One region of the Enterobacter sp. DVT3837 genome, then DNA from elsewhere that is predicted to be linked to it. Evidence: predicted binding sites of a transcription regulator. Region 1 holds the regulator's gene; each other region holds the start of a gene.
What was found. The regulator LexA, encoded in region 1, represses DNA repair genes until DNA is damaged. The targets are predictions, from matches to a motif close to TNCTGTATGTACATACAGNA.
Positions count from the first base shown of each region.

Region 2: a site for LexA is predicted at 1,722-1,741, ahead of AC0XWG_RS22645 (DNA translocase FtsK 4TM domain-containing protein). Genes of this name have one in related genera too.
Region 3: a site for LexA is predicted at 1,832-1,851, ahead of metR (HTH-type transcriptional regulator MetR). Genes of this name have one in related genera too.
Region 4: a site for LexA is predicted at 1,942-1,961, ahead of sulA (SOS-induced cell division inhibitor SulA). Genes of this name have one in related genera too.

Region 1 is NZ_JBWDLA010000001.1:1,108,425-1,111,621, forward strand. Features, by position in the region: gene dinF (MATE family efflux transporter DinF) at 1-1,086, opposite strand, end outside; gene lexA (transcriptional repressor LexA) at 1,150-1,758, opposite strand; gene AC0XWG_RS05440 (diacylglycerol kinase) at 1,867-2,235, opposite strand; gene plsB (glycerol-3-phosphate 1-O-acyltransferase PlsB) at 2,390-3,197, shown strand, end outside.
Region 2 is NZ_JBWDLA010000002.1:1,579,701-1,582,897, reverse strand. Features, by position in the region: gene trxB (thioredoxin-disulfide reductase) at 1-644, opposite strand, end outside; gene lrp (leucine-responsive transcriptional regulator Lrp) at 1,189-1,683, shown strand; gene AC0XWG_RS22645 (DNA translocase FtsK 4TM domain-containing protein) at 1,819-3,197, shown strand, end outside.
Region 3 is NZ_JBWDLA010000001.1:1,725,506-1,728,702, reverse strand. Features, by position in the region: gene metE (5-methyltetrahydropteroyltriglutamate--homocysteine S-methyltransferase) at 1-1,766, opposite strand, end outside; gene metR (HTH-type transcriptional regulator MetR) at 1,883-2,836, shown strand; gene AC0XWG_RS08455 (carboxylate/amino acid/amine transporter) at 2,724-3,197, opposite strand, start outside.
Region 4 is NZ_JBWDLA010000002.1:1,504,261-1,507,457, reverse strand. Features, by position in the region: gene ompA (porin OmpA) at 2-1,057, opposite strand; gene sulA (SOS-induced cell division inhibitor SulA) at 1,412-1,921, opposite strand; gene AC0XWG_RS22350 (TfoX/Sxy family DNA transformation protein) at 2,138-2,764, shown strand; gene yccS (YccS family putative transporter) at 2,721-3,197, opposite strand, start outside.

The sequences.
Region 1 (3,197 bases):
CACCGGTAAGATCACCTGCCAGATGAGATAGTGGCTCGCCAGTTCACGCAGTGTGGGAAGTGAGGTGAGTAATGCAATGATCTGCTCGCCAAAAACGGCATAAACCAGCGCAAATGCCAGTGCCACCAGCCCTGACTGACGACAGGCTGCCCGCCAGACATCCTGAAGCTGCCCGCTTTCGCGCGCACCGTACGCCTGCCCGGAATGTGCTTCCACAGCATAGGCAAAACCGTCCAGCGCGTAGGCGGTAAAGGTCAGTAGCGTCATCAATACGGCATTGACCGCGACGATGTCTGGCCCCAGCCGAGCCCCGAAAACCGTCAGCGCGCCAAAACAGAGCTGAAGGAGAAGTGAGCGCAGCATGATGTCGCGGTTGAGTGCCAGCAGCTTACGGATATTGCCGCGCCATGCGGTTTTGAGTAGCGCAAGAGAGATCCCGCGCATCGCCAGCACGCGCCAGACCATCCACAGACCGATGATAAAAGTCCCGTATTCGGCAATTGCCGTCGCCAGTGCAGCCCCCTGCACGTTCATATGCAGACCCATTACCAGCCAGACATCAAGCACAATGTTGAGAAGGTTTCCCACCACCAGCAAAATGACGGGCGCGCGGGCATACTGCACGCCCAGTAACCACCCCAGCAGAACCAGGTTAGCCAGTGATGCCGGCGCACTGAGCCAGCGAATTTCCAGGAAACGTCTCGCCTGCTCCAGCACTGCCTCGTTACCGCCAACGATGTGAAGCGCGAGGTCAATCAGGGGCGAGCGCAATACAACGATTAATACTCCCGCACCAAGCGCAAGAATGAGCGGCTGCACCAGCGCGCGGGCCAGACGCAGAGGATCTCTGGCACCATACGCCTGTGCCGTGAGCCCGGTAGTACTCATGCGCAAAAAGAGCAGCAGCATAAACAGGAAGCTGGTTGCCGTCGCGCCAATCGCCACGCCGCCAAGATAAACAGGTGAATCCAGATGACCAATAACAGCAGTATCGACCAGACCCAGCAAGGGCACGGTAATATTGGAGAAAATCATCGGCAGTGCAAGACGCCACAATGCCTTATCTGATGCCGTCAGCAGTGACATGAAAAATACCGGGAGAGGTAAAGGAAGCAGGCTACAGCAACGCCGTAGCCTGTCAGGAAGAGATTACAGCCATTCGCCGTTGCGAATCACCCCTACTGCCAGCCCTTCGATAGAGAAGTTCTGTTCGCGAAGATCCACCACAATCGGGGAGAATTCGCTGTTTTCAGGCAGCAGCTGTACGGTATTACCCTGTTTTTTCAGACGCTTAACGGTCACTTCGTCATCAATACGCGCGACCACAACCTGGCCGTTTCGCACATCCTGCGTTTTGTGAACCGCAAGCAGATCACCGTCAAGAATACCGATGTCTTTCATCGACATGCCGCTTACGCGCAGCAGGAAATCAGCGCTCGGTTTAAACATCCCCGGATCGACCTGGTAGTGGCCTTCAATATGCTGCTGTGCCAGTAAAGGCTCACCGGCAGCAACACGCCCCACCAGCGGAATGCCCGTCTCTTCTTCCACCAGCAGGCGGATACCGCGTGACGCGCCCGAAACAATCTCAATCACGCCCTTACGCGCCAGCGCTTTCAGGTGTTCTTCGGCAGCATTCGGAGAACGGAAGCCCAGACGCTGAGCGATTTCCGCACGCGTGGGTGGCATACCCGTCTGGCCGATATGATCCCGGATGAGATCAAACACCTCTTGCTGCCTGGTCGTTAACGCTTTCATTCCGCCCCCTGGGTGTATATACAGTTATGCTGTGAGTATATACAGTCAAAGGCGATTTTGGAACCAAAAACTGCACAAAAAACCAGGGACTTAATTATTCCTCGAGGCTCATCGGAAATGTGACCAAAGCAGCGTGACCCATGTAATGACCGCAGTAATAATCGCCAGCAACACGGCAGCGGAACCCATGTCTTTTGCCCGGCCAGAGAGCTCGTGGAAATCTGAACCAATCCGGTCAACAACGGCCTCAATAGCGCTATTGAGAATTTCCACTATCATCACCAACAGTACGGAGCCGATCAGAAGAACGCGTGTTATTGCATCAATATCAAGGAAGCAGGCGATAATCACCGCGATGATAGCGGCGACGCCCTCCTGGCGAAAGGCGGCTTCATTGATCCACGCGGCACGGAAACCTTTCCAGGAATAGCCGGCGGCTTTGATGATTCGGGTTAACCCAGTGGTATTATTGGCCATTAAAAGAACCTTTTATTGGAAATAGCGTCAGTAACTATAGTGGCAGCGCGTTTCGCTGCCGCCTGAAGTATGACGGGTAACAACAGAAATTTTGCGCGCTTTCTGTTATCCTTGCGCCGCAATTGCATTATTAACCAGAGGCTTTACATCGTTTATGTCCGGCTGGCCACGAATTTACTACAAATTACTTAATTTACCATTAAGCATCCTGGTAAAAAGCAAGTCTATCCCAGCAGAACCCGCGCTGGAATTGGGGCTCGATACGTCGCGCCCCATTATGTACGTTTTGCCTTATAACTCGAAGGCAGACTTACTGACGCTTCGCGCCCAGTGCCTGGCGCATGACTTACCTGACCCGCTTGAACCGCTAGAAGTTGACGGTACTCTGCTGCCGCGCTACGTGTTCATTCACGGTGGACCGCGCGTGTTTACCTATTACACGCCAAAAGAAGAGTCCATCAAGCTGTTCCATGACTATCTCGACCTGCACCGCAGCAATCCTGATCTGGATGTGCAGATGGTGCCAGTATCGGTGATGTTTGGTCGTCGCCCGGGTCGTGAAAAAGGTGAAGAGAATCCACCGCTGCGCATGCTTAACGGCATCCAGAAGTTCTTCGCAGTCTCCTGGCTGGGACGCGACAGCTTTGTGCGTTTCTCCCCTTCCGTTTCGCTGCGTCGAATGGCGGACGAGCATGGCACCGACAAGATCATCGCGCAAAAACTGGCGCGCGTAGCGCGAATGCACTTCGCCCGTCAGCGCCTCGCTGCCGTTGGGCCGCGTCTCCCGGCGCGTCAGGATCTGTTCAACAAGCTGTTGGCCTCCAAAGCGATTGCCCGTGCCGTCGAAGACGAAGCGCGCAGCAAGAAGATTTCACATGAGAAAGCCCAGCAGAACGCCATTGCACTGATGGAAGAGATTGCAGCGAACTTCTCTTACGAGATGATTCGTCTGTCCGATCGCA
Region 2 (3,197 bases), on a different contig from region 1:
TGATCGCCCGTCACCTCTTCCAGGGTGCGGTTGGTATGCAGCACGATGTTGCCGCTTGCCACTTTATCCATCAGACGTTTGATCAGGATTTTTTCTGCGCGGAAGGTGTCGCGACGGTGGATCAGATGCACCTCAGAGGCAATGTTCGCCAGGTAGAGCGCTTCTTCCACTGCGGTGTTACCGCCGCCAATGACCGCGACTTTCTGATTGCGGTAGAAGAAACCGTCGCAGGTAGCGCATGCAGAAACGCCGCGGCCTTTGAACGCTTCTTCGGATGGCAGACCGAGGTAACGGGCAGAGGCACCGGTGGCGATGATCAGCGCGTCACAGGTGTATTCGCCGCTGTCGCCCGTCAGGCGGAACGGACGGTTCTGCAGATCGACCTTATTGATGTGGTCGAACAGAATTTCGGTTTCGAATTTAGCGGCATGCTCGTGCATACGCTCCATCAGCAGCGGCCCGGTCAGGTCGTGCGGGTCGCCTGGCCAGTTTTCCACTTCGGTGGTGGTGGTCAGCTGACCGCCTTTTTCCATGCCGGTAATTAACACCGGTTGCAGGTTAGCGCGTGCAGCATAGACCGCCGCGGTATATCCCGCAGGTCCAGAACCAAGGATTAGCAGCTTACTGTGTTTAGCCGTGCCCATGAGATCCCCATTGTTGTTGGCAGACATTTGGCAGGATTGTAGGGAATTTGTTGCCGTAAAAAAAGAGCGCAGCAATTTTGATATCAATCTGTGTAATAGCCGCTGACGATGAATGGCGCGCGATAACATCGCGCTTTCCCTTGAAAAACGGTCGTTTGTAAGGCAATAAAATGAGGATTCATACCCTGCCGTAATGAATATCCGGCATGTTGTACTAAAAAACGATGTTTTGCTTTGACAATCCCCTGCGCTTTTGCGAAAACATTCAAGGAAGAAAAAAAACCGCGTTAACCGTGTGCCGCATAGGCATGCATGTAAATGCCATTTTTACCGGGTCAGTGAAATCTACGCATGGCGTGGACAGACGCCATACGTGATGTCGGTGACTGCCTTCGGGCAACGGTCTTCTTACCAACAGAACCCGAATCCGCATCGCGTCTAATACAAAACCAGGCGATGTGATGACTAACGGGTACAGGCTCTGAACAGTGATGTGCACAGGGTCCAGGCAGGAGTAGGGAAGGAATACAGAGAGACAATAATAATGGTAGATAGCAAGAAGCGCCCTGGCAAAGATCTCGACCGTATCGATCGTAACATTCTTAATGAATTGCAAAAGGATGGGCGTATTTCCAACGTCGAGCTTTCAAAACGTGTGGGACTTTCCCCGACGCCATGCCTTGAGCGTGTGCGCCGACTGGAAAGACAGGGTTTCATTCAGGGCTATACTGCTCTGCTGAACCCGCATTATCTGGATGCCTCACTTCTGGTATTTGTTGAGATTACTCTGAATCGTGGTGCGCCGGATGTGTTTGAGCAATTTAACGCTGCTGTACAAAAACTTGAAGAAATTCAAGAGTGTCACCTGGTGTCCGGTGATTTCGACTACCTGTTGAAAACCCGTGTGCCGGATATGTCCGCCTACCGTAAGCTGCTGGGTGAGACCCTGCTGCGTCTGCCGGGCGTGAACGACACCCGTACTTATGTGGTGATGGAAGAGGTCAAACAGAGCAATCGTCTGGTTATTAAGACGCGCTAACACGGAACAGGTGCAAAATCAGCGTAGTTTGATTACACTCCTGTTAATCCATACAGCAACAGTGCCGGGGAGTCCCGGCGCTGTTGTCCGTTTTAGCAAACAGGCAGGATATGCCTGATACCTGGAGAGCCTTTCTTGAGCCAGGAATACACTGAAGACAAAGAAGTCACACTATCGAAGCTAAGCAGCGGACGTCGTCTCCTCGAGGCTTTGCTGATTGTTATTGCCCTTTTTGCCGTCTGGCTGATGGCAGCCTTACTCAGTTTCAACCCCTCAGATCCCAGCTGGTCACAAACTGCATGGCATGAGCCTATCCATAATTTAGGCGGTGTCCCCGGTGCCTGGCTTGCGGACACGCTGTTTTTCATTTTCGGTGTGATGGCCTACACCCTTCCCGTCATTATCATTGGCGGATGCTGGTTTGCGTGGCGTCATCGTCAGAACGATGATTACATCGACTATTTCGCGGTTTCGCTGCGCCTGATCGGCGCGCTGGCACTGATCCTGACCTCATGCGGTCTGGCGGCCATTAATGCCGATGATATCTGGTACTTTGCCTCTGGCGGAGTGATCGGCAGTTTGTTGAGTTCTGCACTGCAACCGATGCTCCACAGCAGCGGCGGCACGCTGGCGCTGCTGTGCATCTGGGCTGCCGGGCTGACGTTGTTTACCGGCTGGTCCTGGGTGAGCATTGCCGAGAAAATCGGCAGTTTTATCCTCACCATTCTGACCTTCGCCAGCAACCGTACCCGTCGTGACGATACGTGGGTGGATGAAGACGAGTATGAAGATGAAGACGAAGATGAGGATGAAGCGCCTGTGCAACGTCGCGAATCCCGTCGCGCCCGTATCCTGCGTGGGGCACTGGCGCGTCGCCAGCGCGTAGCTGAAAAATTTGCCAACCCGCTTGGACGTAAAACCGATGCGGCACTCTTCTCCGGCAAACGCATGGATGAAGACGAGCAGGTTGAGTATCGCGCAGCAGGTAACGCCGTCGATCCTGATGATGTGCTTTTCTCCGGGAGCCGTGCCACGCCGGGTGACTTTGACGAATACGATCCGCTGCTAAATGGCCAAACCGTTACCGCGCCGGTTGCGGCAGCCGCAGCAGCAACGACCGCTGCGCAGGCGTATGCCGCACCTGTCGAAGCCGTGATGCCATCTGCACCGGTTCCACCGCCGGAATCCGTTATTCAGCAGCCTCAGGTTGACTGGCAGACAGCACCCGGTGTTCACACACCGGAGCCCGTTATCGCCCCTGAACCGGAAAGCTATATCCCTGTGCATCAGGAGCAGTGGCAGGAGCCTTATCAGCCGCCGCAACCTGAATATGAACCGCAGCAATATGAACAGCCTGTGGCCCAGCCGTATCAGGAGTATGTGCCTGAGCCGGTTGAATCTGTGCAGCCTTATGTAGCGCCACAGCCTGAACCTGAAGTGGTGGAAGAGGTGAAACCCTCTCGTCCACCAATGTATTATTTTGAAGAGGTTGAAGAGCGTCGTGCTCGTGAACG
Region 3 (3,197 bases), 620 kb from region 1:
TCCAGATCCGCCACTTCATCACGCAGTGCCAGCGCGATCTGTTTGGCGATGGTTTCGCGGCTCACATCTTCACGCGGGAAGGACCAGCAGAGAATCGTTACCGGACCCGTGAGCATTCCTTTCACCGGTTTATCTGTCAGAGACTGGGCATACTTCGCCCATTCAACGGTAATCGCTTCTGGACGGCTGATATCACCAATCACCACCGGCGGCTTCACGCAGCGGGAACCGTAACTCTGCACCCAGCCATTTTGGGTAAACACGAAACCGTCCAGGTGTTCACCAAAGTATTCCACCATGTCGTTACGCTCGGCTTCACCGTGCACCAGAACATCCAGACCTAAACGTTCCTGCTCGATAATCGCCTGTTTAATGTGTTCAGCGATACCGGTGCGGTAATGATTCGCATCCAGATTGCCCTTTTTGAAGTCCAGACGCAGGCCGCGGATCTCGGTAGTCTGCGGGAAAGAACCGATCGTCGTGGTTGGCCAGGCTGGCAGGTTAAAGCGAGCGCGCTGGGCTTCAGCGCGCACTTCATAGGCGCTCTGGCGCTGACTGTCCTGAGCCGTGATGGCTGCCAGACGTTTTTCGACTGCCGGGTTGTGTACGCGAGCCGAGTCACGGCGCGCCTGGATCGGTGCGCTCCATTCGGTAATCGCTGCCGTGTCCCCCGTGTTCAATGCATCACGCAGCAGCGTCAGCTCCTCACATTTCTGCAAGGCAAAGGCAAACCAGCTCTTCACTTCTGCGTCCAGACGGGTTTCAGCGCTGAGATCAATTGGGCTGTGCAACAGTGAACAAGACGATGCCACCCACAACTCACGTTTGCCGACGATGTCTTTAACCTGAGCGTATTTCTCAGTGAGATCGGCACGCCAGACGTTACGGCCATTCACCACACCGGCCGAGAGCAGCCAGTCCGCAGGCAGGCGTTTGTGCAGCTCCGCGACATCATCTTTACCGTGTACAAAGTCAACATGCAGACCCTGCACTGGCAGCGCGGTGATGGTCTTCAGGTTTGGCGTCACGCCTTCGAAATAGGTAGTCAGCAGCAACTTCACCTGTCCGGCAAGTGCGTCATACGCCGGTTTGAAGGCATCGAGCCATTCCTGCGACAACTCGAGCACCAGAGCAGGTTCGTCGATTTGCACCCACTGGATGCCGCGTTTGCCCAACTCAATCAGCACCTGTTTGTAGACCGGAAGAATGTCGTTCAGCAGGCTGAGGCGATCAAACTGCTCACCCTTCACTTTGCCAAGCCACAGGTACGTAACCGGCCCCAGCAGCACAGGCTTCACCTGGTGACCCAGCGCCAGCGCTTCGTCCACCTCATCCAGTAATTGCGTCCAGGTCAGTTTGAACTGCTGACCTTTAACGAACTCCGGCACCATGTAGTGATAGTTGGTATTAAACCACTTGGTCATTTCAGCCGCTGCCGCTGGCTCACCTGTTGGCGCGCGACCACGGCCGATGCGGAACAGGGTGTCGATATCTACCGATCCATCTTTGTTCTGATGACGAGCCGGCACATTGCCAAGCAGCAGGCTTGTCGTCAGAACATGGTCGTACCAGGCAAAATCGCCCACCGGCAGCAGGTCAATGCCCGTCTGTTTTTGCTGATCCCAGTGACGCGCACGCAGTTCGCGTCCAACGGCCAGCAGTTCTTCACGGGTGGTACTACCCGCCCAGTAGCTTTCTTGCGCTTTTTTCAGCTCGCGACGCAGGCCAACGCGAGGGAAACCGAGAGTGTGATTGCGGATTGTCATGTCATGCCCCTTGTCAATTTTCGGTATTTAGACGTCCAGATGTTTACACATCCATAATTGGCGGTTACTGTATATTCCTCAAGCGCAAAATGTTCATGGCGAAGTGAAGGACTTTCATGATCGAGATAAAACACCTGAAAACGCTACAAGCGTTGCGGAACTGCGGTTCTCTTGCGGCGGCGGCAGCCTCGCTGCACCAGACCCAGTCCGCCCTTTCTCACCAGTTCAGCGATCTGGAACAACGCCTCGGCTTTCGTCTTTTTGTACGCAAGAGCCAGCCGCTACGCTTTACGCCTCAGGGTGAGATTTTGCTGCAGCTGGCAAATCAGGTGCTGCCGCAAATTGCCAGCGCCCTGCAGTCCTGTAACGAGCCGCAACAGACCAAACTGCGTATCGCCATTGAATGTCATAGCTGCATTCAGTGGCTGACCCCCGCACTTGAGAATTTCCGCCAGAAGTGGCCGCAGGTGGAGATGGACTTTACATCCGGGGTGACGTTTGACCCGCAGCCCTCGCTCCAGCAGGGCGAGCTGGATCTGGTCATGACCTCTGATATTCTGCCGCGCAGCGGCCTGCACTACTCCCCAATGTTTGATTATGAAGTGCGTCTGGTGCTGGCGCCGGATCATCCGCTGGCGGCCAAAACGCGCATCACACCGGAAGACCTGGCGACGGAAACGCTGCTGATTTACCCGGTTCAGCGTAGTCGTCTGGATATCTGGCGTCACTTCCTGCAACCGGCAGGCATTAGCCCGCAGCTGAAAAGCGTGGATAACACTCTGCTGTTGATTCAGATGGTGGCGGCCAGAATGGGTATCGCGGCACTGCCGCACTGGGTGGTAGAGAGTTTTGAACGCCAGGGCCTGGTGGTGACCAAAACCCTGGGCGAAGGACTGTGGAGCCGGCTGTACGCCGCCGTGCGCGATGGCGAGCAGCGCCAGCCGATTACGGAGGCGTTTATTCGCTCAACGCGGAACCACGCGTGCGACCATCTTCCGTTTGTGCGGAGCGCGGAGCGACCCAGCGGCGATGGACCCACAGTGAAGCCAGGATCACCGTTCCCCCAATAAGGAAACTCGGCCAGTGGGGTTGCTGCTGCCAGATTGCAAGGTTAACCAGCAGACCCGCGGGCACATGCACGTTGTTCATGATCCCCAGCGTACCGGCGTCGACCTGGGTCGCGCCGTAGTTCCACATGAAGTATCCCAGCCCTGAGGCCACCACACCCAGCCAGACCAGAACGCTCCATTGCACCGTAGTGGTCGGCAGTTTTTGCGGGTTACCGAGCATGAACCACGCCGCTACCGCGACAATCGCGGCCCCCATATAGAACCAGGCGAACGCGTTATGCTGCGGCATCGGACGGGTTTCCATCAGACGTTTGTAACCCACCATACCGATGGCGAAACTGATGTTGGCGAGCTGGACGAA
Region 4 (3,197 bases), on a different contig from region 1:
CTTATGCCGCTGGCTGAGTTACAACGTCTTTGATGCCTTTAACTTCGATCTCAACGCGACGATCTGGAGCCAGGCAGTCGATCAGTGCAGCGCGAGCTTTCACGTTGTCACAGGTGTTGCCAGTAACTGGGTTAGATTCACCCATACCACGTGGGGAGATCTTGTTAGCTGGGATACCTTTAGAGATCAGGTAATCAACAACAGACTGAGCACGTTTCTCAGACAGTTTCTGGTTGTAAGCGTCAGAACCGATACGGTCGGTGAAGCCCAGAACCACTACAGAACCGTCTTTAGGATCCAGGTTGCTCAGCTGAGAGTACAGCTGATCCAGTGCCTGCTGGCCTTCTGGTTTCAGAGTTGCCTTGTTGAAGTTGAACAGAACGTCAGACTTCAGAGTGAAGTGCTTGGTCTGTACTTCTGGAGCTGGAGCCGGCGCTGGAGCAACAACTGGTGCTGCTTCTTCCTGCTGGCCGAAACGGTAGGAAACACCTACGCTCAGCATGCCGTTGTCAGGACGAACACCAACGGTGCCAGCGTCGCCGATGTTGTTAACCCACTGGTATTCCAGACGGGTAGCGATATCACGGGTCATAGCCCACTCAACGCCACCAGCGAATACTGGGGAAACACCGGTGTCATGGTCGCTGCCAGTCTGGTTGTTGCTGGAGTCAGCGCGCCATACCATGCCGCCCAGACGGGTGTACACGTCCAGATCGTCAGTTACTGGGTAACCCAGTTTAGCGGTCAGCTGAACGCCCTGTGCTTTGAAAGCGCCGTTTACGGTGTCGCCTTTGTATGGCATACGACCTAACCAGTCGTAACCCATTTCAAAACCAACATACGGGTTAACCTGATAGCCACCGAACGCACCTGCACCAAGCTGGCTCTCGTGAGTCGGGCCATCGTTGTTCAGTTTGCTGTTGTACCAGCCGGTGTCGTGGAACTGAGACCAACCCAGTTTACCACCTGCATACCAGGTATTATCTTTCGGAGCGGCCTGCGCTACGGTAGCGAAGCCAGCCAGTGCCACTGCAATCGCGATAGCTGTCTTTTTCATTTTTTGCGCCTCGTTATCATCCAAAATTCGCCATGATAGTCTCAAAAGAGAATCACGGTTAAATCCTTCACCGGGGGGCGTGGTCAAATATAAATCTACCGATATCTTCGGCTTAGGCCGAGCACCCCTGGCGATGTAAAGTCTACAACGTAGCTGAAAACTTACAAGTGTGAAGTCCGTCAGGCATATGAAAAAAAAAGTTCCGTATACCTATTATTTAACATTTTTCGCGCGAATTTTGTGCAATAAAATTAAGGAGAACCGCACCAGACAAGCCTTGCCGCAATTTTGTGGTCGGGAACTAAAAGCACATCTTGTGGTCGAAAAAAATTCCAGGAAAAATCCTAATTTCACTCAATGATACAAATTTGAGTGAATTTTTAGCCCAGAAAGTTGTCCTCTGCGGTAAGAATCTGGACGAACCGGGCGCATTATAAACCCGATCGCATTCCCTTCTTCAGCCGCTTCAGTCAGACGAAAGTGTTCCTCTTCCGTCAATTCCTCTGGTAACCATCCAATCACTACACTGTAATTTCCGGTGCGTAAAGCCCGGATCATCGACTCAACAGTATCGCAAGGAGAGAGTTGATTAATTTGCATGACCTTTGCCAGCGGAAGGCCAGCGGACTGAACCCATTCCCGGCTCAGTTTTTGCTGTGGCGTCAGCCAAAGCTGCCAGCGAGACTGCTGACCAAGCTGCTGTAATAACGGCAGCAGCAGTAGTTGAGTTAACAGAGGCTGATCCTCACGATAAACCACTTCGCTGATAAGCCCTGTCGAAACACTGCCGACGGTGTTCTGCGCTACGTTGCCAGCGGTAGAAGTGATAAAGGTTGAGCGATTTGCATAGCCTGAAGTGTGCATATTCATTCCAGCCCTGTGGTTACTGTATGAATATACAGTAACCCCTGTATGCATAAAGATCAACCTCATTTTCGGAAAGCGACTCGCAAAATTCATTCAATATTGATGCCCCTTGAAAAATCATCTTGCCCAACAGCGATAAGTTGCCTATTTTCCTGCTAACGGATCCGCTAGTAAGAAGCATCGTTGTTAATTTTTGATTTATAAGGAAATATCATGAAAAAGATATCTTATGAACGGATCTATAAATCCCAGGAATATCTGTCTCCGCTGGGGGACATTCAACATCGGGCACTGTTCGGAGGCTATACCCTGGCAGTGGATGATGCAGTCTTTGCCATGGTGTCAGAGGGAGAACTCTACCTCCGCGCCTGTGAGGAAAGTGCGAAATACTGTGTAAAGAATGCCGCCTCGTTTTTGACACTCATGAAACGGGGGCGTCCAGTGCTTCTGAACTATTATCGCGTGGATGACGGATTGTGGCAGGACAGAGAGCGGCTGCTTCAACTCTCCTCGTTCGCACTGAGAGCGGCGAGAAAAGAACGCTCTCAGCGTCATCAACGAAACCGGCTTAAGGATCTCCCGAACCTGACGTTTCAGCTTGAAGTCTTGCTTTTTGAAGCGGGTATTACCGATGAAGAAACGCTTCGGACGCTTGGTGCGAAAGCGAGCTGGCTGAAGATGCGGGCAAGAAATAAAGCACTCAGTATTAAAGTGCTTTTCGCGCTGGAAGGTGCCATTGAGGGACTTCATGAAGCGGCACTCCCGGCGGGAATACGCCGGGAGCTGACGGAGTGGTTTAATGCGCTGCCTGAGCCACAGGAGAATCACTCCTCCAGGTAGCGATTTGCTGTTGCAGTCGGCAAATTTCTGGCAGCAGAGCGATAAGCAGACCAATTTGCTGAAGAACCAGTGGCGCTTTGCTGTCGTTTCCTGGATCAAGATGGGCAATGCGTTGAGCCAGTTCATCCAGAGCCTGTTGAACACGCGGTTCATCGGCTGGCCGGTGATGAAGTGCGTCATCGACATAACAGACTGCGTCATCCAGCAAGGCGAGGATACCCGGGTTGGTGAGTTTCTCACGGTGGGCACCCAGCGTAGAAATATAGCTGGTAAAGGTATGATTCAGACAGAGCAGGCGGAATGCCGTCTCACGAATTTCTGCGGTGGCACGAGGCTCCGTTGACATGTTAGAGACAACCGAGGCCAGTTCTGCATCGCTGTTGTGCGCATCCCGGCGTGCGATCCGGTAAGCCAGACGGTTATCGCGGCCCTG